DNA from 2 places in the Thermoanaerobacterium sp. CMT5567-10 genome. Region 2 is predicted to be linked to the other one. Evidence: a T-box and tRNA genes for the amino acid it is inferred to sense, from the RefSeq annotation. Region 2 holds a T-box; the other holds one or more tRNA genes.
The links. The T-box of region 2 lies ahead of pheS (phenylalanine--tRNA ligase subunit alpha). A T-box ahead of a tRNA ligase gene usually reads a tRNA of that ligase, here a tRNA-Phe.
Positions count from the first base shown of each region.

Region 1: it has a tRNA-Phe gene. The T-box ahead of pheS (phenylalanine--tRNA ligase subunit alpha) is inferred to sense a tRNA for this amino acid. The anticodon was not compared.

Region 1 is NZ_CP130558.2:2,503,905-2,519,664, forward strand. It holds gene deoD (purine-nucleoside phosphorylase) at 47-748, shown strand; gene manA (mannose-6-phosphate isomerase, class I) at 768-1,724, shown strand; tRNA gene Q2T46_RS12715 (tRNA-Val) at 1,783-1,859, shown strand; tRNA gene Q2T46_RS12720 (tRNA-Val) at 1,897-1,973, shown strand; gene Q2T46_RS12725 (SGNH/GDSL hydrolase family protein) at 2,059-2,685, opposite strand; tRNA gene Q2T46_RS12730 (tRNA-Ala) at 2,818-2,889, shown strand; gene Q2T46_RS12735 (DUF3006 domain-containing protein) at 3,031-3,240, shown strand; gene Q2T46_RS12740 (ComEC/Rec2 family competence protein) at 3,252-4,172, shown strand; gene Q2T46_RS12745 (hypothetical protein) at 4,249-4,479, shown strand; gene Q2T46_RS12750 (hypothetical protein) at 4,526-4,756, shown strand; gene Q2T46_RS12755 (hypothetical protein) at 4,753-4,917, shown strand; gene Q2T46_RS12760 (prolipoprotein diacylglyceryl transferase) at 4,998-5,774, shown strand; gene Q2T46_RS12765 (GAF domain-containing protein) at 5,823-6,299, shown strand; gene Q2T46_RS12770 (LemA family protein) at 6,372-6,941, shown strand; gene Q2T46_RS12775 (YgcG family protein) at 6,954-7,739, shown strand; gene namA (NADPH dehydrogenase NamA) at 7,736-8,758, opposite strand; gene Q2T46_RS12785 (NifU family protein) at 8,925-9,146, shown strand; gene Q2T46_RS12790 (peptidase propeptide domain-containing protein) at 9,256-10,764, shown strand; gene Q2T46_RS12795 (small, acid-soluble spore protein, alpha/beta type) at 10,773-10,922, shown strand; gene Q2T46_RS12800 (NAD-dependent protein deacylase) at 10,971-11,726, shown strand; gene Q2T46_RS12805 (cold-shock protein) at 11,803-12,006, shown strand; tRNA gene Q2T46_RS12810 (tRNA-Val) at 12,167-12,242, shown strand; tRNA gene Q2T46_RS12815 (tRNA-Asp) at 12,247-12,323, shown strand; tRNA gene Q2T46_RS12820 (tRNA-Phe) at 12,339-12,414, shown strand; tRNA gene Q2T46_RS12825 (tRNA-Gly) at 12,424-12,499, shown strand; tRNA gene Q2T46_RS12830 (tRNA-Cys) at 12,506-12,579, shown strand; gene Q2T46_RS12835 (hypothetical protein) at 12,677-12,844, shown strand; gene Q2T46_RS12840 (phosphate ABC transporter ATP-binding protein) at 12,865-13,593, shown strand; gene Q2T46_RS12845 (ABC transporter permease) at 13,590-14,333, shown strand; gene Q2T46_RS12850 (PAS domain S-box protein) at 14,565-15,760, shown strand, end outside.
Region 2 is NZ_CP130558.2:2,718,036-2,733,795, reverse strand. It holds gene Q2T46_RS13890 (aminopeptidase) at 1-541, opposite strand, end outside; gene Q2T46_RS13885 (response regulator transcription factor) at 609-1,241, opposite strand; gene Q2T46_RS13880 (sensor histidine kinase) at 1,234-2,382, opposite strand; tRNA gene Q2T46_RS13875 (tRNA-Ile) at 2,493-2,566, opposite strand; tRNA gene Q2T46_RS13870 (tRNA-Ala) at 2,568-2,642, opposite strand; gene yunB (sporulation protein YunB) at 2,681-3,391, opposite strand; gene Q2T46_RS13860 (endonuclease MutS2) at 3,442-5,802, opposite strand; gene Q2T46_RS13855 (DUF3656 domain-containing protein) at 5,802-8,147, opposite strand; gene zapA (cell division protein ZapA) at 8,199-8,573, opposite strand; gene pheT (phenylalanine--tRNA ligase subunit beta) at 8,670-11,054, opposite strand; gene pheS (phenylalanine--tRNA ligase subunit alpha) at 11,067-12,086, opposite strand; T-box leader at 12,144-12,358, opposite strand; gene Q2T46_RS13835 (RNA methyltransferase) at 12,392-13,162, opposite strand; gene rplT (50S ribosomal protein L20) at 13,220-13,579, opposite strand; gene rpmI (50S ribosomal protein L35) at 13,600-13,797, opposite strand; gene infC (translation initiation factor IF-3) at 13,815-14,327, opposite strand; ribosomal protein L20 leader region at 14,349-14,461, opposite strand; gene Q2T46_RS13815 (chorismate synthase) at 14,515-15,561, opposite strand; gene Q2T46_RS13810 (MFS transporter) at 15,563-15,760, opposite strand, start outside.

The DNA of each region.
Region 1 (15,760 bases), 210 kb from region 2:
TTTTGTTAATATAGTATTGGGTAAAATATGAAAAGGAGATGCGGTTATGAGTATTCACATTGGTGCAAAAGAAGGAGAAGTAGCAAATACGGTACTACTTCCGGGAGATCCTTTAAGAGCTAAATATATTGCCGAGAATTTTTTAAGCGATGTAAAATGCTACAACGAAATTCGCGGAATGTATGGCTACACCGGAAATTATAAGGATAAAAGGGTATCTGTGCAAGGTACAGGAATGGGTATACCATCAATATCAATATATGTTAACGAGCTTATTGAAAGCTACAATGTAAAAAATCTGATAAGAATTGGCACATGTGGTTCAATGCAGCCTGATGTAAATATAAGAGATGTAATATTTGCAATGTCATCATCGACAGATTCCGCTATAAATAGGATTAGATTTAATGGAATGGATTATGCTCCAACTGCCAGCTTTAAACTTCTAAAAAAGGCTTATGATGCTGCTACAAGTATGGGCATAAATGTGAAAGTAGGAAATGTCCTTTCTTCGGATACATTTTACAACGATGATAAAGATAGCTGGAAACTGTGGGCAAAGTTTGGGGTTTTGGCAGTTGAAATGGAGACTGCAGGTCTTTACACTTTAGCTGCTAAATACGGTGTAGATGCGCTTACCATATTGACAGTTAGTGACAGCCTTGTAACTGGACATGCTACATCTGCTGAGGAAAGACAAAAGACATTTAATGATATGATTGAAATTGCACTTAATATTGCTGAATAATTATTTAGAGGGTGATTGAATGCAACCATTAAAGTTTAAGCCAATATTCATGAAAAGAATATGGGGTGGTAATGCTTTAAAGACCAGATACGGATTTAATATTCCTGATGGTGATAAAATTGGTGAGTTGTGGTGTATTTCTGACAATAGAACTGCTGTTAGCAAAGTCGAAGGTGGAAGTTTTGACGGAATCAAATTAAATGAATTGGCAAAAAATTATAAGAATGAGTTATACGGAGAAGGTAAATCGTACGATAGATTTCCTTTGTTGATAAAGATAATAGATGCAAATGATAAGCTGTCGGTGCAAGTACATCCCGATGATGATTATGCGTACAAACATGAAAACGGCGATCTAGGTAAGACAGAAATGTGGTACATAATAGACGCGAAGCCTGGAGCTAAACTTGTTTGCGGTTTAAAAGAAGGTACTACGAAAGAACAGTTTAAGACACTGTTGGATGAAGGTATATTGGAAGATTGCCTAAATGAGGTAGAAGTAAATCCCGGCGATGTTGTTTATATTCCTTCAGGAATGGTACATGCTATAGGCGATGGTATACTCATATGTGAAATACAGCAGAATTCTGATCTTACTTACAGAGTTTATGATTACAATAGAGTTGACGATAATGGCAATAAAAGGGAGCTTCATATAGATAAGGCTTTAGATGTAATTGATTTTAATTTAAAGAGCGATAAGATTGTACCTGAATATAAAAAAATAGAAGGCGGAAGCATAGCTAAAGTGGTAGACTCCAAATATTTCAAAACAGACGTAATAGTTGTAGATTCGTCATTGAATATAGAAACAAATGGGACTTTCAATACACTGGTAGTGATAGATGGTGAATGTAAATTGTCATATGACAATGATACAATGCACTTAAAAAGTGGAGAATCGATGCTAGTTCCTGCATCTATTGATAAATATACGGTTACTGGTAACTGTAGACTTATAAGGTCTTATATTTAAGATGACCGTGATGTTGACATAGATATGAAAATATAATATACTAGACATGTAGATTAGTGGGGTTATAGCCCAGCTGGTTAGAGCGCTACGTTGACATCGTAGAGGTCACAGGTTCGAGCCCTGTTAACCCCACCATTAAATATGTATGTTAACTTAAAATGTTTTTAAAAGTGGGGTTATAGCCCAGCCGGTTAGAGCGCTACGCTCACATCGTAGAGGCCACAGGTTCGAGTCCTGTTAACCCCACCAAATGAAACATGTCCGGCTATCAAAGTCGGATTTTTTATTTAAAAAAGCTGCCTCATTTTTAATAAAGAGGCAGTTTGAAAATTATTTATAAAGCCTTCACCAATTTAAGCCATTCCTTTGCAATGAGTGCATGTCCTGCATTTGTTGGATGTACGCCATCTGAAGCCCAAAAAGTTGGCTCTTTTATAATCGAGTATTGTGCCATGATACCGTCAAGTGGAATAAAATATGCTCCAAATTCTCTTGCAAGTTTTCTAACAACATGTATTTTTGGGTCTAGATCGACTCGCCATCCCTTTCTATCTTCTGGTTCTGGCAGGACGAAAGGTTCCATCATTATGATTTTTGCGTCAAGTTTTTCCTTTGTCGTTTCAAGTATGTACCTGTAGTCTTCTTCGAATTTTTCTGGTGATGTGTAGTCATTGTTGTCGTAGTTTCTCCACGTGTCATTTATTCCTATCAGTATTGACACAAAAGTGGGCTTTAAATCTATGCAGTCGCTATTCCAACGCTCTTTAAGATCTCTAACCCTGTTACCGCTTACGCCTCTATTTATGAATTTTACGTTTAACTCAGGATGCAATGCGTAAAACATTGATGCAATTATGGTTGGGTAACCATATCCTAAGTCGTCAGGGTTTTCCCTATTGCGCCCAGCATCTGTGACGCTATCACCTTGAAAAAGAACCACATCATTGTCTTTTAATAGCATACCACCATCTCCTTAATATGTTGGGAATATATTATATCGTAAATTATGTTATCATTTAATAGACGTTATTGCAATGTGAAAACAAAAAATTTGTAGAAATTATGGTGATTTTATAGTATAATTATTTACGATGGGGATGTAACTCAGCGGGAGAGTACCACATTCGCATTGTGGGAGTCGAGGGTTCAAATCCCTTCATCTCCACTTACAATTATAAACTTACACTGATAATTGCTAACGTAAGTTAGTAATTTTTTTTGCTTAAATTTTATGATTTACATAAAATAAAGCTAAATGACGTGTTATGAATTGGTTGCATGTTATAATAAAAGTGGAGGGATGTTTATGGATGAGAAATGTATTATAGATAGATTTGAAGGTGACTATGTTGTTATAGAGTATGGTCGTATTACGTTTAATATTCCTCGTTTGCTTTTGCCAAAGGATGCGAAAGAAGGGGATGTAGTTAGAATTGATATTCGTATAGATAAAGAAGAGACGAAGATGAGGAGCCAGTACATAAAAAAATTGGCTGATGAATTATTCAGAGAATAAAGAGGTGCATTATGTTTAAAAAAATTCTAATTTTTAGCTTAATAGTTGCTTTGCTTTTTTCTTTAGCTGGTTGTTCTTTGGATACTACGAATTTCAATCAAGTACAAAGTGAAACACAAAATTCTACTGTACAATCTAAAGATGGAATACTTAAAGTTTACTTTATAGATGTAGGTCAAGGCGACAGCATTTTTATTAAGTCACCTGATGGTAAAACGATGTTAATAGATGCAGGTGTTCCAGAAATGGGCAAAAAGGTTGTTGACTATATAAAAAGCTTAGGTGTCAAAAAAATTGATATATTAGTAGGAACGCATCCACATGAGGATCACATTGGTGGTATGGATTATGTAATAAACAATTTTGATATTGGTAAATTTTACATGCCGAAAGTGACGACAAATACAAAAACATTTGAATATGTATTGAATGCGGCAAAAAATAAAGGATTAAAGATAGACGTGGCAAAAGCGGGAGTATCTCTGGATCTCGGGCCTGAAGTTAGTGCCAAGATGATTGCACCCAACAGGACCAAATATGATGATCTCAATGAATACAGTGCTGTAATCAAATTAAATTACGGTGACACATCGTTTTTGTTTACAGGGGATGCTGAAGCTGAATCAGAAAAGGAAATGATTAATCAAGGATACGACTTAAAGTCTGATGTCCTTAAAATTGGTCATCATGGAAGTTATACATCAACTACAGCAGCATTTTTGGACGCTGTTGACCCAGAGTATGCAGTTATTTCATGTGGCAAAGGAAATGACTACGGTCATCCGCATAGTGTGACATTGAAAAAGCTTAAAGCAAGAAATATACCTGTATATAGAACAGATGAATGTGGAACAATTGTTGCTACAAGTGATGGACATAGTGTATCATTTAATGTCAAACCCGGTGATTATGTGCCAGGGCAGAGAAACTGAAAAATTGTATCTTACATAAATTTTTAGTTCTCAAGAAAAGATACAACCAGGAAGTTTTATAAGGAGGTTATATCTTATGAAAAAATTCAAAACATATTTTATATTGATACTGGTTTTTATCATGGTACTTGCAACTGTATCATTGGCAGGTTGCAAAAGCTCTGTAAAAAAGCCGGTTACATCTAAAAGAAGTTTAAATGTTGTTGGTTTCTACGTTGATTCGCCTGGATACGATAATTCATACAATTCGCTTGTAAAATATGCGAAGTACATGAATACTTTGTCACCATTATGGCTAACTGTTTAAGGCGATGGTACAGTGAAAGATTCCACTAATTCACAGGCGCTAAGCTTTGCTGAAAAATGGACTAAAAGTTATACCGCTTGTAAACGTGGCTGACAGCAAAGACTCCGTCTTGACTGATTCGAAAGTTAAGACTGAGACAATGAATGAGCTTATAAGTTTATTGAGAAAGCATGGTTTCGACGGATATAATATAGATTTTGAATTCATACCTCATGGAACAAAAACTATGTTCAGGATAAAGATTATCTTACAGCATTTATGGGCACTTTTAGAATGATGATGAAAAAAGAAGGGAAAATTCTTGATATGTCTGTTATACCGCACTACCAGGTCTCACCTGAGATATCGGGAATATATGATTACCATAAGTTAGCTCCGCTGGTGGACCGTGTGACATTGATGACTTATGAGTGGTATAAAACCACCTTGTTTTTTTAAAATCCAATAAAACGTTGACTTAATATAAAAAGAATAATATAATCAAATCATGGCAAATAAACATGTTTTGGAGGTTAGTTATGTATATACCATCTCTTAGCCCTTATGCTTTTAAAATAGGACCTATTGCTGTGCATTGGTATGGGATATTTATGGCTTTATCGATAGCTGCAGGTGCCTATTATTTGTACGTAAAATCGAAAGAGCTTAATTACGATGAAGATTTTTTGTTGAATCTCCTAATGATTGTAGTTATATCAGGAATCGTCGGTGCAAGATTGATGTTTGTATTGGCAAACGACATAGACTGGTTCTACAAAGACCCTATACAAATTTTAAAGATCTATGAAGGCGGTCTTTCATGGCATGGTGCCATATTAGGTGGATTTCTTGCAGGCCTTTATTATTGCCGCAAGAAAAATGTCAGGATAAATCCTCTGGAAGACTATGCCGTTATTGGACTGGCTATAGGAAATATGCTGGTCAGAATAGGAAATATATTTAATCAGGAAGTATTGGGGAGACAGACGGATTTTGCTTTTGGAAGGTGGCCTGCACAGTTAGTTGGTGTCGCAATGGGGCTTATTCTTTTAATACGTTATTTCTACATTGAGAGAAAGCATATGCCTTATGGGTACCAGTTTTGGTCATTTATATTTTATTATCAACTTATGAGGGGATTAATCGAAGAAACAGTGAGGGAAAATCCCTTGTTTCTACCTGTTTATTTAAACAACCATCTTGGAATTGGCTTTTTCACTTTGACTCAGATAGCTACACCATTTATACTGATATTGGCATATTGGATGATGAGACGTGTCATAAACGATCCAGAAAATAAAAAACTAAGCTATTGACCTGCTTTATGCGGGTTTTTTATATACAGACAAAGAAATTAAGGAAGGATGATTTTAGTGGATAAAAAACTCATTTTCGAAAGATTGCTTCCAATGGTAGAAAAAGCATCGAGAGAGATAGATGATTTAGACTATTTTTGTCATGAGGTAGTGAAAATACTAGATAACAATCTACCGTATTACAACTGGACAGGTTTTTACTTTATGAAAGATGGGCTTCTTCAGCTTGGACCATATATAGGAAGGCCAACGGAACACGTAAAAATAAAAGTTGGCCAGGGGATATGCGGTAGAGCTGTAGCTGAAAATGCTACTATCGTTGTTGATGATGTTACAAAAGAGGAAAATTACCTTGCCTGCAGTATAGAGACAAAGTCTGAAATAGTCGTACCTATTCGTGTAGGCGACGAAATAATAGGCGAAATTGACATTGACAGTGATGAAAAAGGTGCTTTTGACGACGATGACAGAAGATTTTTAGAAGATGTTGCAGACATAGTTAGTAAAAAAATAGCAGGCGAATGATGCATATCGCTTCATTATTTTTATATTTATATATATAATGTTAAATATAAATCATTGAAAGGAGAGCAAAATATGAAAAGATCATCAATTATTTTACTTGCAGTATTAGCTGTTGTGGTAATATTTGTGGTATATTTTTTTGCAAGTTACAATTCTCTTGTCAGTCAGCAAGAGAATGTCAATAGCAAATGGAGCCAGATTGAGAATCAACTGCAAAGGAGAGCAGATTTAATACCAAATCTTGTTGAAACGGTTAAAGGATATGCAGCACATGAACAAGCTGTATTTGACAGTGTAAATAAGGCAAGAGAAAAGCTTCTTGCAGCAAATACGGTGCAGGAAAAAGCCAATGCCAATGATGAGCTTGGAACTGCACTTGGAAGATTGCTTGCCATATCAGAAAATTATCCTACATTAAAGGCGGATCAAAATTTTAGGCAGCTAAGTGATGAGTTAGCAGGTACAGAAAACAGGATTGCTGTTGCAAGAATGGACTATAACAATGCTGTACAGCAGTACAATACAAGTATTAAACAGTTTCCAAATGTGATTATCGCCAGAATGTTTGGCTTTACAGAAAAGCAGTACTTCAAGGCGCAAGCCTCAGCATCAGAAGTTCCAAAAGTGGACTTTTCAAAATAGGGAGGTTAAATAGTGATAAAATATGGAAAAGTCTTTTTGCTGTCAATTTTATTTCTATTGATATTTACTGAGATTTTTGCAGCATCAATACCTCCGAAGCCTTCACAATACGACTATGTCTACGATTATGCAAAGCTTATGAATCAAAGTGATATTGAGACAATTAGAAGTATAGGAAAGGAAATAGAAGATTTAAGCGGTGCTCAAATTATCGTTGTCACTGTTGACGACATCGGAAATTATCAAATTTCTGACTATGCGCTAAATTTATTTAGAAGCTGGGGGATTGGTCAGAAAGACAAAAACAACGGTGTACTGCTTTTAGTAGATAAAAAAAGACTTTTAGAAGGATTAAGCGGAAAAGTATATATATCTGTAGGTTATGGGCTAGAAGGTGCCATACCTGACTCTGTAGCAGGAAGAGTGCTGGATGACTATGTGCTGCCAAAGTGGGATAACAAAGACTATTCTGGCGGTATTGTTGATGGATACAAGGCAATTGCATCATTAGTTGCCAAAGAGTATAATATAGATTTAAAAAATGTCGATACAAACGAATATCCTCAGCCAAATACTGATAATAATGATAAAGTTAAAGGCATAATTTCAGTTGTAGTTTTTATAATTTTAATACTCATTTTTTCATCTTTCCGCCGCAATTGGTGGTGGGGTGGTCCCGGAGGCTTTGGCGGAGGATTTGGTGGAGGATTTGGTGGAAGCGGCTTTGGAGGAGGTAGTATCGGCGGAGGAGGAAGCTTTGGCGGTGGTTCCACCGGTGGAGGTGGAGCTGGTCGCTAAACTCTGAATTTGCCTCTTTCATACTGCTTTGGCCATTTAATATCTTCTTTTAGATCGTGAGCTGCGTATAGAGGCCAATACGGGTTTCTTAGCAGCTCACGGCCTAAAGCTATTAAATCAGCCCTTTCATCTTTAAGGAGTTGCTCTGCCATTTCTGCTTTTGTTATAAGACCAACTGTGGCTGTTTTAAACCCCAATTCTTCCTTTATCTTTTCTGAGTATTTTACTTGATAGCCAGGATACAGATCGATTTTTGCATTTAAAAGTCCGCCACTGCTGACATCTATAATGTCTACACCTGTATCCTTTATGTGTGATAGAATATTTATTATCTCATCAATATTTATGCCACCGTTAATATAATCGTCAGCAGATACCCTTACAAATATCGGCTTATTATCTGGCCATACTTCTTTTACAGATTTTATGACTTCTTTAAGTATTCGCACTCTATTTTCAACAGAACCGCCGTATTCATCATTTCTCTTGTTGGAAAGAGGAGATAAAAATTCATGTATGAGATATCCATGGGCGGCATGTATTTCAATTATATCAAACCCTGCTTTAAGTGCTCTTTGTGCTGCATTTTTGAAATTATCTACGATATCTTTAATTTCATCTTTTGTAAGTTCATGTGGCAACTTATATTCATTGCTCCAATTCATTGCTGAAGGTGCTACCGGCGTTTCGTCAGTTACTTCTGACTTCCTGCCTGCGTGTGCCAGTTGTATTCCGACTGTAGCACCGTATTTTTTACATTCATCTACAATTTTTTTAAGTGGCTCTATTTGTTCATCATTCCACAGTCCTAAGTCATTATCAGTAATCCTTCCTCTGCTTTCAACTGCTGTGGCTTCCATCATAATCAAACCTACACCGCCAATAGCTCTAGTCACATAATGGACAAAATGCCAATTATTTGCCAATCCATCTGTATCTGCAGAATATTGGCACATTGGCGACATCATAATCCTGTTTTTTATTGTTACACTTTTAATTTTTAATGGTGTAAATAACATAGTACCATCTCCTTTCAAATATATAATACCACTTAAACAGTTAAAATAAAAATTATTATAAGAAAAAATATATCAATGGCAAAAACGTATTCATGAACATGTTTTATTTCTTTTTTTTAAGTTTCGTGGTATAATAAACTTAGATTTAGATAAAGGAGGGTATATTGTGAAAGAAAGAGTAGAAGAAGTTTTAAATCTTTTAAGACCTTCTCTTCAAGCAGACGGCGGAGATGTTGAACTCATCGACGTTACTGATGACGGTGTTGTTCAAGTTAAATTGACTGGTGCTTGCGGAGGATGCCCGTTTGCAGTTATGACATTAAAAGAAGGAATAGAAAGAGCAATAAAAGAGGAGCTACCTGAAGTAAAGGAAGTTGTTGCTCTTTAAAAATAAAAAAGTCCGGATTTATTCCGGATTTTTTAATTAGAAAAAAAGGATTTTAAGAAAATACATAGAATACTATATATGGAAATAATTTCTAGGAGGTATTCTATGTATGTTTAAAAAGAATTTGATATCTTTGTTATTGGTGGTAATCATTACATTTAGCTCAAATTCCTTTGCATTTGGTTTATCAGAGTATACTTCAGACTATTATGCCAATAGTTATTTGAATCTTATAAAAGAGAAAATGCCTTTTGTAAAAGATATGTCTCTGGACAGCATCAAAAAAAATAATGATGGTTCATTAATCATTAGTATGAAGAAAAATAAAAATATATATAAAACACTGAATGTTTCAATAAATAATGGCAATATAACAAGTGTTGATTATTATGTTGATCCGTTAGGCTATTCTTTAGGAGAAAGTTTAGAATCAAATATAAGTGCGGATGATGCAATAACTATAGGGGAGAAATTACTTGAAAATTTGTTTAATGAGAAATTTGCATACATATCAACTATTAAAGACGAAACATATCTTGACGATGCTTTGAAAAAACCAACAATTTATAAATTATTGTTTAAAAATACAATATCTAATGTGCTAGTTTATAATTCTAATGCTTATGTATATATCGACTCTAAAAGTGGAGATATATTGAAATTAAAAGCAAAATGGTTAGATGAGTCTTTATATAATAAAAAAAAGGAAATATTGGATGCAAATGAGGCGGCAAAAATATTTAAAGATAAGTTTGATCCTGTTCTCGTATACTTAAAAAATAACGATAGTGATTTTCCAAAATACGGGTTGTACTATATATCTAACATCGATTATAACTTTTTAGGAATAAATGCCATAAATGGTAAGGCTGTAGACTATAATGGAGACGAACTTTATAATGACATTGTTTATATAAAAGGCAATTCAACAGAATTAAAAAGTTTCAATAAAATTGTGTCATATGAGGAAGCGCTGGAAATTGCAAAAAAGGAAATTTCGAACTTAAAAATAAATGATTTAAACATTTTAAGCAGCAAGAAAATAGACAAATATTCTTTGACCGGTAAAACAGCATATACGTTTAATATGAACCGCACAGATGAAGACTTAATCGCTAATGCAAGCGTAGCTGTTGATGAAGAAAGTGGAAAAGCAGTTAGCGAAAATATAGACATTTCCAACAATGATGGATTGTTTGATACTGAAGGTGATATAGATAGAGTTATTGATTATGTCAAAGGCATTTTTAGTGAAAAGACGTATAGTCTTGCACTAATAAAAAATCCTTTAATATATGGCAATGAAAAAACGTATTTGTTTTACCGAATCTACAATAATGCAATAGTTATGGATAATTATTTAAGAATTAAAACAGACAAAGATGGTAAAATAATAAATGTCTCTATAAATTGGGATGATGCAGAAAAGCCTTGTAAAAAAATTGTAGATAAAAATGTAGTAAAAAATATATTTTTAGATGAAAAACCGATTCTTTACTATATTTACAGCAATGAAGGTAAAATCCAGCCGGTTTACCTGTTTAAAAATATGGACTACATAATTGATGCATCGTCATGTAGAAAGATATCTGTCAATGAATTTAAAAAAAATAATTAGGAGTTGATATTGTGAATGAAAAACTTAAACTGGAAGCTGCAAAAGAATTAGGATTGTTGGAAAAAGCATACAAAGTAGGCTGGTCAAATTTAACTGCTCAAGAAACTGGTAAGATTGGTGCAATTGTCAAAAAGAGAAAAAAAAATAAAACTTTGTGATGCAAATTCAAGCTTAAGTGATGTACTTGTATTTGAGAGGTGATAGAAATGATTGACAATGAGAATATATATAGAAGGTCTGCAGAACTCATTAAAAAATCTAAAAAGACGATTGTGCTAACAGGTGCAGGTATATCAACTGAAAGCGGCATTCCTGATTTTAGAAGTCCGGGAACTGGGTTGTGGGAAAAGATGGACCCCATGGAGGCTTTGTCTACAAGAGTTTTGTACAATGATCCTATTAAATTCTACAATAATGGCTTTAAAATTCTTTTATCTATGAAAGATGCGAAACCAAATAAGGCCCATTATATATTGGCTCAATTAGAACAAGAAGGCTTGATATCTTGTGTAATAACTCAAAACATAGACAACTTGCATCAAAAAGCTGGATCCCACAAGGTGTTTGAAGTTCACGGCCAGACAAGGACCGGAAGCTGCATAAACTGCGGTGAAGTAGTTTCTATTGATTTACTGAATTCAAAAGTCGAGAAAGGAGAAATACCACCTAAATGTGACAAATGCAACGGCATATTAAGACCAGATGTGGTCATGTTTGGAGATCCGATGCCTGAAGACTTTGAAAAAGCTTGGCGTGAGGTGGAAAGCAGCGACTTAATGATTGTAATAGGTTCTTCACTGACAGTATCGCCGGTAAATTTTCTCCCTGGATTAGTAAAGCACCTTATAATCATCAATAAATCAGAAACGCCTGAAGACAGGAGAGCTGATGTAGTAATAAGGGAGTCTGCAGGCGAAGCATTAAGCAAAATTGTGAGATATTTAAAAACAGCAAAAAATTAAAATACATTTGACAATGTATATGTTTCAGTGCTATTATTAATAGGTAAATTATTTATCATGTTTGGAGGAAGATATAATGGTAAGAGGTAAAGTAAAATGGTTCAATGCTGAGAAAGGTTATGGCTTCATAGAAAGAGAAGGAGGTTCAGATGTATTCGTACATTACTCAGCAATTGAACAAGATGGTTTTAAGACATTAGAGGAAGGACAGGAAGTTGAGTTTGATATAGTGGAGGCAGAAAAAGGGCCACAGGCCGCTAACGTTAAAAAGGTTTCTTAATTGAGAAATTTAACCCTAACAGAGATGTTAGGGTTTTTAATTATTAGTAGATTGTAAATAATGATGTAGTTGCTTTTTATCTAGACTGCTGAAAAAAATTTTAAAAAGGATATTGACGAATCAGAGTTTTTTAGGTATACTAATACTTGTCACGAGAAATGGTCGTATAGCTCAGCTGGGAGAGCACCTGCCTTACAAGCAGGGGGTCATAGGTTCGAGCCCTATTGCGACCACCATTACGGCCCAATAGCTCAGTTGGTTAGAGCGCCAGCCTGTCACGCTGGAGGTCGAGGGTTCGAGCCCCTTTTGGGTCGCCATAAAGTTGATATTTAGCCTCGATAGCTCAGTCGGTAGAGCAAGGGACTGAAAATCCCTGTGTCAGTGGTTCGATTCCACTTCGAGGCACCATAAAGATATGCGGACATAGCTCAGTTGGTAGAGCATCACCTTGCCAAGGTGAGGGTCGCGAGTTCGAGTCTCGTTGTCCGCTCCAAAATTTGGCGGCATAGCCAAGTGGTAAGGCAGAGGTCTGCAAAACCTTTATCTCCAGTTCGAATCTGGATGCCGCCTCCATATTAATCAAGCGATATCAAGCCTTTCATGGCTTTTATTTTTTTATATTTGTGTCAAATCACGTCGGATTTTTTGCACTGATACGATCCTATTGACTTTGGATAGGTTAAAAGAAGGAAATAACATACTTATTTTCCCTGAAGATAGGAATAAAAAGTATATGGAAAGCATTTCCGCTATGTATTATAATATACAATATGAGGAAGATTTAAAAAAGGATGATTTTAAAGTCTGCATCGCTTATTATGAAATAAATGATGTGTAATTTTTTTGTGAGGTGCGAAAATGAAGGAGATAAAGTTTATAAATGTAGGCTTTAGATATTCTGATGATGTGATTTTGGAAGATATAACACTGGAAATATATATGGGTCATATATACACAATAATAGGACCGTCAGGTGCTGGTAAATCTACTTTGATAAAATTGATAAATAGGCTTATAGACCCGACTGAAGGCAAAATATTGATAGACGGAAACGATATAATGAATTATGACATAATACAGCTTAGGCGAAAGATTGGGATGGTTTTTCAGCAGCCATATCTTTTTGATGGGACCGTTGAAGACAACATTAAATATGGACCTATGCTTAAAGGAAAGAAAGATATTGATGTGGAATATTATTTAAGAATAGTTGGGCTTGATAAAAGTTATAGTAAGAAAAAAGTCGATGACTTATCTGGCGGTGAAGCACAGAGAATTTCTATGGCAAGGACACTTGCAAATGAACCTGAAGTGTTGCTTTTAGATGAACCAACGTCTGCGCTTGATCCGGCATCTACACAAGTGATTGAGGAGCTTGTAATGAATTTAAAAAACAAATTAAATCTTACATTTATTTGGATTACACATAATATGGAACAAGCAAAACGCGTTGGCGATTATACTATTTTTATGAATAAAGGACGATTAGTTGAGTACGGAGAGACAAGAAATTTTTTCTTAAATCCTAAATTTGATGTAACGAAACTCTTTATTGATGGGAAATTGACAAAGGAGGAAGCTGAATGAGTCTATTGTCGCTTATATTGTCATCAAGTCTTATATTGGTATCGATTTTTATTTCATATTACCAAAAACTTGGTGTTGAAAAAGAAGTAATCATTGGCACTGTGCGAGCGGTTTTACAGCTTACAATTGTTGGATACATTCTTCATTATATTTTTAGCGCCAATAATATATTTTTTACACTTACAATGGTAATTGTAATGATTATTGTGGCAGGAAATAATGCAGCAAAGAGAGGAAGAGGAATACCATATGTGTTTTACTATATAACAATATCCATTGCATTTGGTGCTGCTATTACACTTACTGCACTAATATTATTTGGCAGCATACATTTTAGACCGCAAGAAGTGATACCAGTCTCAGGTATGATAATCGGGAATGCAATGGTTTCATCTGGATTAACAGTGTCAAGGCTTAAAGATGAGATGAAAAATAGAAGGCATGAAATTGAGACGTATCTTTCACTGGGGGCTAATTCAAGACAGGCATCCCAGAAAATAATAAAAACAGCTATCAAAACAGGAATGATGCCAACGATAGACAGTATGAAAACACTTGGTATTGTACAGCTGCCAGGGATGATGACTGGTCTAATCTTAGGTGGTGTTGATCCTATAAATGCTGTTAAATATCAGATGATGGTTACATTCATGATAACATCGACAACAGCAATAGCATGTTTTTCAGTAGCCCTTTTATCATACACCCGCTTCTTTACGCCTAATCATCAATTGATTTAACTGATTTTATTTGTAGTTTTATTTTAGAAGATACTGGATTGTTATTAAATTTTATGTTATTCTTTTGTACGAGACATTTGCTTTTAGGAAAAACTAGCTTTTTAGAAAAGATTTCGACAGGGTTTTGACTAGATAGTGCATTATTTTAAAATTTAAAGTATACTTTATACATAGTAATAATTATGTGGTGCTAACTAATAAAAACAGATACCAAATTAGAGGGGGTAAAAATTGTACATTGAAAATATGCATAAAAGGGGAAGAATATTACAAGTGGAAGACAGCTACTTATCACAGCGAATTGTTTCGGATCTTTTATATGAAAATGGTTATGATGTAGAAACAGTCACAACGGGTGAAGAAGCATTAAAAAAGATAAATAGTACGCTTCCACCAGACTTAGTCCTTATGGATATTGAATTAGAAGGTAAAATGGATGGAATAGATACTGCGAAAGAAATAATGAGTTCCCGAGATATTCCTGTAATATTTCTTACGGCGAATACGTCTAAAAAAATATTGGATGATATAAAAGCTGTTAAAGGATATGGTTTTGTTGTCAAAGGTTCTGATAAATACGCTCTCCTATCGGCTATAGAAATGGCTTTGAAACTTCATGATTCATCTGTACATGCTAAAATGTTTGAGTGGATTTTTCAAAATTCATTAAATGAACTATATGTTTTCAACCCAAAGACTATGAATTTTCTTGCCGTAAATCGTACTGCTAGAGAAAATCTTGGATATACGATGGAAGAGCTTAAAACAATGACTCCTCTTGATCTTATGCCAGAATATGATATGACTAGTTTTCGAAGTTTGGTTGATTCATTGTTTAGTGTAGACAAGAATCACTTATTTTTCAAAACAGTTCATACCCGAAAAGATGGCTCTTCATATCCTGTGGAAATAACCTTTGAACTTTTTGATTATAATGGTGAAAAGTTGTGTTTGTCAATAGCGACTGATCTGACAGAGCGCAGAGCTTTGGAAAAAGAACTTGAAGAAGATGAAGCAATTTTAAGTGCAATAATGAATTCAGCAAAAGATGCAATAATTATATTAGATGAAGATGGGAAAACTGCTTTTTTAAATCCGGCAGTGGAAAAGCTCTTTGGCTATTCAAAGAAAGAGCTAATTGGAAAAGATCTGCATCGCCTTATTGTAACTGATGAAAATGCATATAACCTTTTTGCTGATGCTTTTAAGAGATTTAACCTTACAGGAGATGGGGAAAAAATAGGCAAAACAGTTGAATTTAAAGCGAGGCATAAGAGTGGAAAAGAAATTGATATTGAGGTTTCACTATCTTCTTTTAAAATTCTAGATTCATGGTATGTGTTGGGTATAATACGCAATATAGAGGAACGCAAGCAACATGAAAAAGAGATTGAGCAAAGCCATAAACGATTCATTGAGTTAGCTGA
Region 2 (15,760 bases):
AATCTGTTATGTATAATACAGGATCATCATCATTTTCCCCTAACTGGAAAGTGACTTTTTCACCATTCTCTTTTATCACAACGCCATGAAGTGCTAAAGGTATCGTTACCCATTGATATTTTTTGATTCCACCATAGTAATGTGTTTTAAATAAAGCCAAACCACTATCTTCGTACAATGGATTTGGTTTTAAGTCAATCCGAGGTGAATCTATATGAGCGGCTGTAGCTTTAAAACCGTTGTGGACAGAATCCTTTCCGATAACAGCCATTACGACTGATTTGCCTTTATTGTTATAGTAAACTCTGCTGCCAGGTTTTAAATTAGTCGCAGTTTCAATATTTATAAAACCATTCTCTTCAGCAATCTTTATTATTCTGTCAGCAACTTCTCTTTCTGTCTTGCATTCTCCTACAAATGTTTTATAATCTTCTGCAAATTCAAATATCTTTTCCCTTTCTTCATCATTTACCTTAAGCCAACCATTTTTGCTTTTATATCCTAATTTCTTCTCAATCTCTTTTAAATCGCCACTCTCCATTTCACACGCCTCCTAAAATTTTAAATCACATATTAACTATAAAATATTTTTAGATTAAAAGCAAATTTTATGTATGCATATTATACATGTTATTGTTTTTTAATAAGTAAATAGCCGCCTGTGTCCTATCTTTAACATCTAGCTTTCTAAATATATTATACACATGATTTTTAACTGTTTTTTCGCTTAAAAATAATTTATCCGCTATCTCCTTATTGCTATAGCCTTCCGCTATCAGATTCAAAATCTGCATTTCTCTATCAGTAAGCTCTTTTTTGCATTCATCTGTATCTAAATTTTCTATCTCATTTACCAATGAAGGATGTATGTAAACACCTCCGTTTGATATTGTTCTAATCGCCTTAATTAACTCATCTGAATCAGCATCTTTTAAGATGTAGCCCTCAACTCCAATTTTTAATGCTTCCATTAAATATTCCTTATCATTGTAAATTGTCAAAAACATTATTTTGTTCTTTGGATTGTCGTTTTTCAACATCTTTGCAGCTTTAATTCCATTTACATTTGGCATGTTTATATCCATCAATATTATGTCTGGAGAAATTTTTTTAGCGATTTCATATGCTTCTTCACCATCAGATGCCTGATATATGACTTTCATATCTTCTTCTAATTCTATTATCTGTTTCAATCCTTGGCGTAAAAGCACATGATCGTCAGCAATTAAAATATTAATCATTATTTTCATCACCACCTAGCGGAATAGAAATATAAATTTGGGTTCCTTCGTTTGGCGAGCTGTTTATCTCAAATTGCCCGTCCAATATTTGAACCCTCTCCCTCATCCCTAATAGTCCAAATTTATTGTCTGTTGATGGCTTTTCAAAACCTATGCCATCATCTCTGATGATTATACTTATAAATCGATCCCCAAACTCCAATTTTATAATAGCATTTTTTGCCTTTGAATGTTTTTGAATATTTGTCAAGGCTTCCTGAATAACTCTAAAGCAAGTTATTTCAATTTCGGGTTTTAATCTCTTATGTTCTGACAGAGCGACAAAATCAACATTTATCCCTGTCTCACTTATAAAATTGTTTATGTACTTTGAAACGGCAGGTATTAATCCAAGGTCATCAAGAATAGATGGTCTTAAATCGTATATGATCTTTCTTACTTCTTTCAATGAATAGTGAACAATATCTTTTAGGTTTTTAAGTTCTCCCTTGGCTTTTTCAGTATCTTTGCTGATAAGTTTTTCGCATAATTCTGCTTTCAGTATTACATTTGCCATAGATTGTGCTGGACCATCGTGTATCTCCCTAGCTATCCTTTTCCTTTCCTCCTCCTGCGCTTCAATTATGCGGATATTCAAAAGCTGCCTGTCTTTTAACTTTTCATATTGGTTGTGAAGCCTTGTTAAATCTCCAGTTAAATAATCCAGTGCGACGCCAATCTGAGTAGAAAGCTTCTCTGCCTTTTCCACTATTCCTCTGTATTCTATAAGCTTTCTCTCCAATTCATTTCTTCTCGCTATTAAATCTTCCTCTTCCCGCCTTTTTAAAATAAGCTCAACTTGAATTTCCTTCGCTTCTTCATATGCTTCTTTGATGGCGTCTTCACTTATGTTTCCAAATCTTTGACTTACATAAGCCAACTTTAACTTAGAGCTTTTTTCTTTTCTTTCCAAAAGCTCCACTTCCTTTATGACTGATCTCACTTTTACTTTTAATTCGTTTATTTGCTCTTCCAATTCATGATACTCGTTTCTTGTTTTGTCCAATATTTCCGAAATCTGTTCTTTGCTGCTACCTATAACTTCTATGGTTTTCTCAACTATGTTGTCCAGCTTTTTATCATATTCAAACTTAGAAGCCATGTTTACACCTCAAAGGCAAATTTTATTTATCTTATTCGACAAAAAATTCCTAATTCCTTCATTTTTATATTAAAACATAAAAAAAAAAAAGACCCGCTAGGGTACATAAATGGGCTTAGATGGACTTGAACCATCGACCTCACGCTTATCAGGCGTGCGCTCTTACCGCCTGAGCTACAAGCCCATGGTGGAGATGAGGAGATTCGAACTCCTGACCCCTGCTTGCAAGGCAGGTGCTCTCCCAACTGAGCTACACCCCCGTCAAACAATTATTATTATACCATATATTATAATGTTGTCAATTACTTTCTATGTTAATTTTTGAATCACCATTTGGAACAGGCACAGTATATTTATTGCCATTTACATCTACGAAACTCTCTGGTACATCGCCTACAATAATGCTATCAGCAATAGGCATGTGGGTTGAAACTTGTATTTGTTTTGATGCAAGAGGTGCAATGATTTGAATATTTGTCTTTATGTAAAGATATATTATGTGTCTTGTCTGATTTATTCCAGCAGGCTCAAAACTTGATTGAAAATCTACGTATACAGATCCTATAGGTAGCAGTCCGACCTTTATTCTAGGCCCTGTATTGGCAAATATATCTTTTGATATTAGACTTCCAAGAGGCAGCTTCACATATACTGAGCCTATGCTGTTTAGGTTGTCTTGAACAGTCTGAGTAATCCTTGTAGACAATATGTTCATCTCTATTGTATTTGCTTGAAGCATAGAGACTTTGCCGTTTTTGTCCGTTCTCACATTGATAAGATCATTATACTGAATTCCTTTCAAGACTTTCTCGTTGATGGATTTATTAATTGATTTTACTGCAACTTCCTGTGCTACAGTTTCGCTAGCTTTAAGAAGCGCAGGTCCTAGTCTATAGGCTACAAATGAATATATAATGGATATTAAAAATAATATCAGAAAAATGTATATGTGATTTTTATTTATTTCATATAATTTAAGTCTTTTTCTTCCCCATTTTCTTCTCCTCATATAAAAAACACCTCCTCTACATTTTATGATAAATGAGGTGTTTTGGTTACTCATTTTTCTTTTAATTCTACGATTGTTACACCATCTTCTCCTTCGCCGTATCTTCCCAGTCTAAAAGATTTGACGTGCTTATTCATTTTAAGAAGTCTAGCGATACCGCTTCGTAATATGCCTGTTCCCTTTCCGTGTATTACTGTAACCTGCTTAAGACCAGCCAGATAAGCATCGTCCAAGTATTTTTCCACTTCTATCTCAGCTTCTTCCAGCGTTTTACCACGGATATCTATTGATGTTGATATGTTGGAAGATTTTTCATTAATATATGCGGCAAATCCTTTTTCCTGCTTTTTTTCTTCATCTGATTCAGCTTCTCTTAAGTTGCTTATATGGACATTCATCTTTAGTATTCCTGCCTGTATTTTTACATTTCCATCTTTATCTGGCTCAGATAATGCTGTCCCAGTTTGATCAAGCGGTACAATATAAAACGTCTGTCCAGGCATAACTTTTTTAGGTATTTTTTTATACACAGGAACTTCAGACTTTTTAAGGCTTTCCTCCACTTCGCTTATGTTTTCCTTAAGCTTCAATCTCGCTTCTTCTATAAGCTTATTTTTCCTATCGGATTTCTCAGCCTCTCTTAGCTTTGCAATAATCTCGTCTGCGGTAGATTTCGTATTCTCTAATATCTTTCTTGCTTTTTCCCTCGCTTTTTCTATGATTTTGTCTCTTTCTGCTTCAATCTGCCTTCTTTTTCTTTCGTACTCCTCTTTTACGCTGTTTACCTGCCTCTTTAAAGCCTCAATCTCTTCTTTTGCCTTTTCTGCTTCAATCCTCTTATTTTCAAGATCTTTTATTATATCTTCGAATTTCAGCTCTTCGTTAGTTATATAATTTCTAGCATTATCTATGATTTCTTCACTAAGTCCAAGGCGCCTGCTTATTTCAAAGGCATTGCTTTTACCGGGTATTCCTATCGTAAGCCTGTATGTGGGTCTTAAAGTCTCTACATCGAATTCAACAGAGGCGTTTTCCACACCATCATTTTTCAATGCATATTGTTTAAGCTCACTGTAGTGGGTTGTAGCAATGGTACGGCAATTTATCCTGTGAAGAAAGTCAAGAATGCTCATTGCAAGGGCAGCGCCTTCTGTAGGATCTGTACCAGCTCCCAGTTCATCCAGCAAAACCAAGCTATTGCTTGTAACATTATTCAGTATTGTCACAATATTTGTCATGTGGGCTGAAAATGTACTTAAACTCTGCTCAATACTCTGCTCATCGCCTATATCAACAAATATGTTGTCAAAAAAAGCTACACTTGAACCTTCGTCAGCAGGAATATTTAATCCTGACATAGCCATCAAAGTAAGAAGTCCAACTGTTTTAAGGGTAACGGTCTTGCCACCTGTATTTGGTCCTGTTATAACAAGTGTATCAAATGAGTCACCTAAATATACGCTTATTGGCACAACTGCATCTTTTGGAAGCAAAGGGTGTCTGGCATTCTTTAAATTTACATATCTATCTGTATTAAACACAGGCTTAGATGAATTTGTGTTTATAGAATACTTCGCCTTTGCAAAGATAACGTCAAGCTCAGTCAACGCTACCATATTTTCGTGTATCTCAGATATATGCTGACTTATCTCATCAGTAAGTTCTGACAAAATCTTTTCAATTTCTTGCTGTTCTTTTATTTCAAGCTGTCTTAAGTCATTGTTTAACTCAACAACAGTCATAGGCTCTATAAAAAGCGTTGCACCGCTGGAAGACTGGTCGTGAACAAGCCCTTTAAACGTGCCTCTGTACTCCTGCTTTACTGGTACAACATATCTTCCATTTCTTATTGTTATTATAGGGTCTTGAAGTTCTTTTGATGAAGACGCAATTATAGAATTTAAAGTATCTTTTATCTTGTTATTTATATGCGCTTTTTGTCTTCGTATATCTTTAAGCACAGGCGATGCATCATCTGACAGCTCATCTTCTGAAATAACAATTCTGTCTATTCTCTCGTACAAATCTCTAAGATTTGTGAGCCTAATATTGTATTCTCTTAAAAGCGGATAATTGCTTTCTTCTTTTTCACTCCTCAAATATGATTTTACTCTCCCTGCCAATGACAAAAACCTTGAAATTGTCATTAGCTGTCCGATGTTAAGCGTTGACTTTATCTTAGCTTTATTCAAAATGTCATCTATTTTTTTAAATGCAAATGACATATTGCCGTATGAACTTATAAACGATACGGCTTCATTTACTTTGTCAATCTCTTTTGCGGCTTCATCAAGATTATCATATGGTTTAATATCTAAAGCCGTTTCCTTGCCTGGCTCTGAATCGCATAAATTCACAATATGATTAACGATTTTGTCAAATTCCAAATTTCTAAAATATCTCTCTTCCATTATAATACTCCCCTGTAAAAATGTCCTCTTGTGTAATTTTCAATATGAAGATCATAAGTACCAAAATCCAATGAATTTTTGTACGCTTTTAGCACATTTTCTATTTCATCATCGCTTTCTACTGTATCATTTATCCTAATATAAGAAAGACCAGCTTTCCTTAAATCATCTATCTTATCTCCCATCGTAAGTATAGATGAATTTAATAATTTAATTCTGCAAAATCCATCACTGACCACTTTTATGAAATTGCCCTTTCTGTCCCTTAATGAATATTTTCCACTTTCACATGCATTTTTATCGCAATTTATGAGGTTTTTTATCGGACAGTATTCCATTATCATAAGAGGTAACCTGCCATAAGCTATAGATTCAAATCTCACATTTTCTCTCTTTGTTATATCTTCTATCTGGTGAAGATTAAGCTCTGTTGACAGCGTTATTGTATCAGCTCCTTTAAAAAAGTCTACAGAAAAACTGTTTACAACATTCAAATTAAAATCAATGCATACGTCAAGTCCAAGCTTCAATGGCAAATTATAAAGTCCTAAATTAGTAACAAGAACTTTTTTAAACCCCATGTCCTTTATTTTTTTAAGTTCATCCTCTGGGTTTTTTATCTCATCTCTCATGATCTGTGGAAATGCAGGTATTATCTCACATTTTCCGTTATACTGCCTTACTTCTTTCAAATCTTCATCTTTTAATCTGTAATTGAAATAAATCCTATCAACTCCAACCTGCGAAGCAATCTTAACATGCTCTACATTCTCCGTATAAAATGATATCTTTAAATCTTCACTTTTGACATAAATGTCATCAGTCAATTTGACATGTATATTTTTAGGTTCATTGTAGTGTAATTTGGTCTTTATTAGCTTTTCAACTGCTGTTCTTCTAGTTTCCTTTATTTCGCTTAAAGGCAAAAAAAGTCCTTCATCCATATCTATTTCAATGTTTCTAACGGCAAACGGCGTATCATTTATTGAAGACACCTTTTCAATCAATGTGTCTCTATCAATAGCCTTCTTAACTGCCTTTACGGCATCGACTTTACCGCTATTTACAACTTTTATGCCACCATTTTTAAGTTTTACAAATAACGGTATATTCTCTTTCATTTTCACAAACACATCAATAGGTGATTTATACTCTTTTATATTTGAAAATTGCCTGTTTAACTTTACATCGTATGTTTTAAAGATAATGTCACCTACTTTTACTGGCATATCTCTAAGCTCTACCGTCTGTCCTTCATCGGCATCATCTACTTTCATACCGTCTGCTACGATTTTGTCAACTTTAAATCCATGCTCACCAGTCTCAGTAGAAATACCATCGCCTACAGAAAGTGAACTATATAGCTTTAATTTTAATCTTCCATTCCTTTTTGACAAAACTTTACCTAAAGGAATCCCTCTATTTTTAGGGTTTATATAGCTCATCATAGAAGGCTTTCTTTCATAAAGGTATCCATTTGAAAAACCTCTGTTGAAAATCCCAGACATCATTTCTATACTTTTTGATACATCAAATTCTTCTGAATCGTAGTATGCATCAATCGCCTTTCTATATGATAGCACAACTGATGCCACATATTCTTTTTCCTTCATGCGGCCCTCAATCTTAAAAGAATCTACACCAGATTGTATCATATCTCCAACATAATCAATTGTACATAAATCAGCCATGCTAAGCAAATGCTTATTACCCTCGATTATATTTCCTTTCTCATCTACAAAATCATATTTTAAACGGCACGGACCTGCACATCTGCCTCTATTGCCGCTCCTTCCGCCAATTATACTGCTAAATAAACATTGTCCAGAGTAAGAAACGCATAAAGCGCCATGTACAAAGGTTTCTACCTCAATACCTGTATTTGTTTTAATATTTTTTATCTCCTTCAATGTCAATTCCCGTGGCAGCACTACTCTTTTTATTCCCGCATCTTTTGCAGCCTTAATGCTTTCTAAATTACTTAAAGTCATTTGGGTGCTGGCATGTATATTTATCTCTGGATAGTACTCTCTCAATAATTTAACAATTCCAAAATCCTGTACGATAATCGCATCCACATTTAGCTTGTATAGATAATCAATATAATCAGCAAGTATGCCAATCTCTTTGTTAAAAATAAGAGTATTCACTGTAATGTATATCTTTTTATCCCTGAGATGGCAGTACTCCACTGCTTCTTTTAACTCTTCTTCTCCAAAATTTACTGCATATGCTCTGGCTCCAAATAACTTTCCTCCAATATACACAGCATCTGCTCCGCAATTTACAGCAACTTTAAGTGTCTCCAGGCTACCTGCTGGAGCCAATAATTCTACTTTTTTCATCAAACCACCTTATCACTGTTTTTATATATAGTCTTATTCTTTTAATAGATTTTAACCAACATCGTCAAAAGTATTTATATACTCTTCTAGTTCTTCTCTAGATGCCTTCAGTTCTTCTTTAAGCCTCTCAACTTCTTCCGTTAATTCCATTATCTTTTCATCACTGGCATTAAGCTTTGATTTTAACGATACAATCTCTTTTTTTAAAGCACTATTTTCTTCTTTTGAAATAAAAAGTTCATCTGCTATGTTAAGAGCTGACAAAACCAAAATCATTTGAGTTGACAGTTTACTATAGTTTTCAGAAATCCCTGATATTACACTATTTAAGTGGTCTGTCAGCTTCAATATATAATCTTCAGGATAATCTGTCTTCAAAATATATTCATTTCCGTTTATATTTACCGTAATCTTTTTTATCTCCATTAGAACATCCCCTCAAAACCAAACATTACTTTATTTATTTCTACAAATCTTTGCGATTTCCTCCTTTATTAAGAAAAAAAGACCTTTCCGGTCTTTTTATCTAAGTTGTGCTCCAAGTTTCTCATTTAACTTCCTGATTATTTTGTCGTGCACTTTATTGACTTCTTCATCTGTCAAAGTTCTCTCGTATGATCTGTACCATATTGAATATGCAACGCTCTTTTTATCTTCAGGAATGTTTTCTCCAGTATACACATCAAACAGTTTTACATCATCTACAAGTTTTCCGCCTGTTTCCCTTATAACGCTCTCTATATCGGCAACAAATGTATTTTTATCTACTAATACAGCAATATCTCTTTCTACAGCAGGATATTTTGGAAGGGGCTTGTACTTTCTCTCATCATCTTTTGCATATTTAAAAAGAAGCTCAAGATTTAATTCTGCAACATATACTTCTCTATTGATATCGTAATTTTCCTCTATGTCAGGATTGATTTCTCCAAAAACACCTATTCTTTCACCATCAACAATGATATCTGCAGACCTGCCTGGATGATAAAGCGTATTTTCACTTCTTACATATTTAACGTTGCTTACATTAAGCACATCCAAAAGCACTTCAATTACACCTTTTAAAGTCAGAAAATCAACATCATGGCCATACATGCCAATTACCGCTGTCTTCACCTCTACAGGAAGTTCTTCTAAAGGCAGTGATTTTGGAATAAATACTCTAGATATTTCAAAAGCTTTAAAGTCAGAAACTTTACGGCTGTAGTTGGTATACACTACATTTAACATGGACGGTAAGAGAGTCGTCCTCATATACCCCTGATCTTCTCCAAGAGGATTCATAATCTTCACTGCTTTTCTTAGAGGGCTATCATCAGGTAAGTTTATCTTATCAAGGTCTTTCATACCCATAAAAGAAGTAGTTATAATTTCATTTAAGCCGCATGATAGAAATACTTCTTTTACTAGATCTTCTAGTTTTTGCTCTCTTGTCTTTACTCCTGCTGTAATCTGTGTGCATTTTAAGAGTGTATCTTCTATGTTGTTGTATCCATACATCCTACCAATTTCTTCTGCAATATCAGCTTCACCTTCAATATCACTTCTAAAAGCTGGAACCTTCACGACCAAGTTTTCACCATCGCAAATAACCCCAAAGTCTAAAAATGTAAGTATATTTTTCATCTCTTCAATAGTTAGATTTGTACCTAGAAGTTTATTTATCTTTTTATGCCTTACGCTTAAAACTTTTTCTTCTATAGGTTTAGGATATACATCAACAATGCCGTTTAATATCTCACCGCCGCTTAATTCAGCCATAAGCTGTGCTGCTCTATTGCACGCCATTACTGTAATCTCAGGATCGAGTCCTTTCTCAAATCTTGATGATGCTTCACTCCTTAGACCAAGTTTTTTAGATGTATACCTTATGTTACTGCCTTTGAAATTGGCACTTTCTATCAATATATTTACAGTATCATCTGTTATTTCAGTATTTTGACCACCCATAACGCCAGCCAAACCTATTGCCTTTTCTTCATCGGCTATTACCAGCATCTCACTATCAAGTATCCTTTCTTTATCATCGAGAGTCACAAGCTTTTCACCGTTTTTAGCCCTTCTTACGATTATATGTCTATTTTTAACTTTGTCCAAATCAAAAGCATGCAACGGCTGACCTAGCTCCATCATTACGTAGTTGGTAACATCTACTATATTGTTTATTGGTCTTATTCCAGCTTTTAATAATCTCATCTGCATCCAAATAGGTGATGGCCCTATCTTTGCATTTCTTATCACTCTTGCAACGTACCTATAGCACAAATCATCAGCATCTATCGTAACATTTGCAGGATTCTTGTCAGCAACTTCGCTTAGCTTTATTTCAGGCATTCTATAGCTTTTTCTGTATGTTGCTGCAGTCTCCCTGGCGATTCCAACTACAGATAGACAATCAGGCCTATTTGGAGTTATCTCAAACTCTATAACATCATCAAGTTCAAGGGCTTTTTTTACATCTTCGCCAATAGGAAGTTCTGGAAGTATAAATATGCCGTTTCTCTGATAGTCAGGAAGCAAACTTTCATCTAATCCCAATTCCTTTGCAGAGCACATCATGCCATTTGATTCAAGGCCCCTCAGCTTTCCTCTTTTTATTTTCACACCACCTGGCAGCGTAGAACCATGAAGTGCAACAGGTATATAATCGCCAACCTTTATGTTTTGAGCACCAGTTATTATCTGCAGTTTCTCTTCTCCTACATCAACAATTCCTACCTGAAGTTTATCAGCATCCGGGTGTTTCTCAATAGAAATGATCTTTCCTATTACAACATTGTTTATTTCGTTGCCGTAGCTTTTAATTGTTTCAACTTTTGAACCTGACATAGTAAGATCATCAGCCAATTTTTTTGCATCCACCGATACGTCTACATAGTCCTTTAGCCATGAATACGATACTAACATTTGCCTTCCTCCTTAAAACTGTTTAATAAAGCGCAGATCATTTTCATATAAAAGCCTTAAATCATCAATTCCATAGCTTAGCATAGTTATCCTGTCAAGTCCCATTCCAAAAGCAAATCCAGAATACTTCTCTGGATCTATCCCGGACATCCTGAGAACATTTGGATGCACCATGCCAGATCCTAATATTTCAATCCAACCTGAATAACCACAGACTCTGCAACCTTTGCCACCACATGCAAAACATGATACATCCATTTCTGCACTGGGCTCCGTAAACGGAAAATAATGGGGCCTAAATTTCGTCTTAGTATTTGAACCGAAAAGTCTTTTTGCAAACAAGTTTAAAACACCCTTTAAATCACCCATTGTTATGCCTTCATCGACTGCAAGTCCTTCTATCTGATTAAATACAGGTGAATGAGTTGCATCTATTTCATCAGATCTATAGACTCTACCAGGTGAGATAACTTTTATAGGTGGTTTATTTTTTTCCATAGTCCTTACTTGTACCGGTGACGTCTGTGTTCTTAGCAAAATATTTTTAGTTATATAAAAAGTATCTTGCAAATCTCTTGCTGGATGATCTGGTGGAGTATTTAACGCTTCAAAATTGTAATAATCAAGCTCTATCTCAGGGCCTTCAGCAATAGAAAACCCAAGCCCTAAAAATATATCCTTTATTTCGTCTAAAACTTTCGTCATAGGATGTTTATGTCCTATTTCATGAGCTTTCCCGGGCAATGTTATGTCTATATATTCACTTCTTATCTTTTTTTCCTTCTCTACTTTTAATACTTCATCTCTTTTTGCTGCCAAAAGGCTTTCAATCTCAGCTCTTACTTCATTTGATATCTTCCCAACTACCGGTCTTTCCTCAGGGGACAAATTTCCCATGCCCCGCAATATCTTTGTAAGCTCACCTTTTTTGCCTAAGTACTTTACCCTAAGCTCTTCTAATGATTTTATGCTATCGACGGTTTCTAGTTCTCTCTTGGCTTCTTCTAATAAATTTCTTAATGTCTCTTCCAAAGAAATACTCTCCTTTCTTTATTTTCTAAGGTGTTAATAATAAAAAAACTCCATCTTTAAAAGGACGGAGATATAACCGTGGTACCACCTAATTTGGCCAAAAAGCCCACTCATTTTGATATAACGGATAAAACCGGTAATGCCTACTATCAGTTCAGCACACTGCTCCAGAGGGAACTTTCCATTACGCAATACCAGCAGTGCTCTCAATCTATGGCACCGCCTCCCTGTCGTATTGGATGTAATGTACTTTACTCCTTCATAGCATTTTCAATATATTTTTGGGATATTATATCATTTTTATTCTATTTAATCAATCTTTGCCTTTGGGACTCATACAGGCATATGGACGCTGCTACTGATACATTTAAAGATTCTGCCATGCCATCCATTGGTATTTTAAATGAGCCATCCACATACATATCTAGTGATTTATTAACACCTCTTGATTCATTTCCAAAAATCAAAGCAGTGTTTTTTGAAATATCAAAATCATAAATGTACTTATCAGCTTTTAAATTTGTGGACAAAGACCTTACACCGCTTCCTTTTAACGCTTTAAAAAGTTTATCAACTGGTACATCATTTACAACAGGTAGATGAAATATAGATCCCATAGTAGACCGTAAAACCTTTGGATTGTAGACATCAACTGTATTATTTATGGTAAAGACAGCATCTACATTAAATGCATCTGCAGACCTTATTATTGTACCTAAATTTCCGGGATCCTGAACTTCATCTAATATTATGTACAAGCCATCTTTTTTTATCAAATCATTCACATTATAATCAGGCATTTTTACAACAGCCATTATCATCTGTGGTGTGACAGTGTCAGATATCTTTTTAAATATACTTTTATCTACAAATACAAGTCTGTCTTTTTCAACATCCAAGTCGAAGTCACAATCTTCTGAAGCCAACACGTACTTAATTTCAAAACTACTTTTTAAAGCTTCAAAGACGCTGTTTTTGCCTTCTACAAAGAAGAGCTTCTTTTCATATCTATATTTCTTCTCTGATAACTTTTTAATGTCTTTTATAAGATTATTTTTTTCACTCGTTATTAACATATAAACTCCACTATCCCGTATATAGGTTAAAACCCGGCAAATAACCGGGTATAAAAATTACGCATTTAGTTGTTGCTTAGCAATGTTTACTAAATCTGCGAAAGCTTTGTTGTCGTGTATAGCCATCTCAGACAGCATCTTTCTGTTTATCTCTATGTTAGCCTTCTTAAGGCCATTTATAAATCTGCTGTATGATATACCATTTGCTCTTGCTGCAGCGTTAATTCTGGCAATCCATAATTTCCTAAAATCTCTTTTCCTTAATTTTCTACCAATGTATGCATAATTAAGTGACTTCATTACAGCTTGGTTAGCTACTCTAAAAAGTTTGCTTTTTGCACCATAGTAACCTTTTGCAAGTTTTAATATCTTTTTATGTCTTCTTCTCGTGACTTTTCCTGACTTTACTCTCGACATTTCTATAACCTCCTAATTATTTACGCATAAGGAATCAAACGCTTTATATTCTTTGCATCAGTTTTGTAGAGATATGCAATTTTTCTTAGATTTCTCTTAGTCTTTCTAGACTTCTTTGTAAGTATATGTCTTTTAAAAGCTTTAGATCTCTTTACTTTACCACTTTTAGTAAGAGCAAACCTTTTTGCTGCTCCTCTATGTGTTTTCATTTTAGGCATGTTCGTATCCTCCTCAATTAAACGTTTTTAGGTGCTAATATCATCATCATATTTCTGCCCTCCATATTTGGGGCTTTTTCAACATTGCCATATTCTTCTACACTTTTTGCGAATCTATTTAATAATTCTTCGGCGAGATTTGTATGTGCAGCTTCTCTGCCTCTGAATCTAATAGTCACTTTAACTTTGTCTCCATCTTTTAAGAATTTAATAGCATTCTTAACTTTGACACCAAAGTCATGCTCTTCTATAGCTGGAGTCATCCTGATTTCCTTGATATTTATGACTTTTTGCTTCTTTTTTGATTCTTTTTCCTTCTTGCTTTGCTCATACCTGTACTTTCCGAAGTCCATTAATTTGCATACTGGTGGATTTGCCTGTGGCGCAATCTTAACCAGATCGATGTGCCTTTCTAATGCTATCTTATATGCTTCTTTTGCAGACATTATGCCTAATTGATTACCATCTTGATCAATGAGGCGCACTTCCTTATCCCTAATTTCCTCATTAACCTGCAGCTCCTTGTTAATAAATACGCACCTCCTAAAATTTTACAAAAAATAAAGCGGGTATAAACCCGCTTCTGTACACTGTTAACTAACGTTCCTTTAGAAACCTGACACCTGTGGTGAAAGGTGAGAAGCGGGTGCTTCTACTTTAAATACATGTTAAATTATAACATAACTTATCGTACTCGTCAATACCATTTTATAAAGATCAGTATTCTTCCACTTTTTTCTTGTACATATTAAAATTGTCCATCATCTCAGACAGAGAATCGCCGCCAAATTTTTTTGTCATTTCATCGGCTATAGTCCATGCGCAAACAGCTTCAAGAACAACGGATGCTGCTTCTACCGCTGTCACGTCTGAGCGCTCATATACCGCTTTTATCTCTTCTTTTGTGTTTATATCAACCGAATTAAGCGGCTTTCTCAATGTAGGTATAGGCTTCATAGCAGCTCTTATAACTATAGGCATCCCATTGGAAATACCTCCTTCTATACCTCCTGCATTGTTTGTCTTTCTTAAAAATTTTCCGTCGTAATATATTTCATCATGGACAGAAGATCCTTTGCTTCTTGCAGCCATGAATCCCATGCCAAATTCCACGCCTTTTATAGCCTGAACGCTCATTGCGCTATAAGCCAACAGTGCATCAAGCTTTCGATCCCACTGAGTATGGCTGCCAAGCCCTATTGGTACACCTTCTACAGTAACTTCAATTATCCCTCCTAGTGTATCCCCATCATTTTTTGCTTCATCTATAATATTATGCCATTCATCTTTGTTTTTCTCTCCACCTATCTCAAGAATATTGCTTTTAACCTCTATCCCAAAGTTCTTCAAAAGAAGTTTAGCAACAGCTCCAACAGCAACTCTTGCGGCAGTCTCTCTAGCGCTGGCCCTTTCTAAAATATTTCTCATGTCTCTCTGATTATACTTGATTGCGCCAGACAAATCAGCATGCCCAGGTCTTGGCCTTGTTATTACAGGTATGTCTCTATCTTTCCAGTTTTCGTAATCGCGATTTTTTATGACCATGCAAAGAGGGGCACCGATCGTTAAATTATTTCTAATACCGCCTAATATGTGAACAGTATCTTTTTCAATTTCCATCCTTCCACCTCTGCCATAGCCAGATTGCCTTCTTTTAAGCTCATTATTGATAAAATCTACGTCAATAAAAAGATTTGATGGCAATCCGTCAATAATGGCTGTAAGTGCTTCCCCATGTGTCTCTCCAGATGTTAAGTATCTCAAACTAGACTCCTCCTTTACTTAATAAAGCATTTTTGCTTTTGTACAAAGCAACAGCAAAAAACAGCACACTTGATAATACTCTTAAAATCGCTGTCACATACATAAATTTCTCATATCCTATAATTTCATAAAACCATGTTCCTGCAATAGGTGACAAAAATGCTGCAAACTGCGTTACAATTGTGTATATTGCTATATA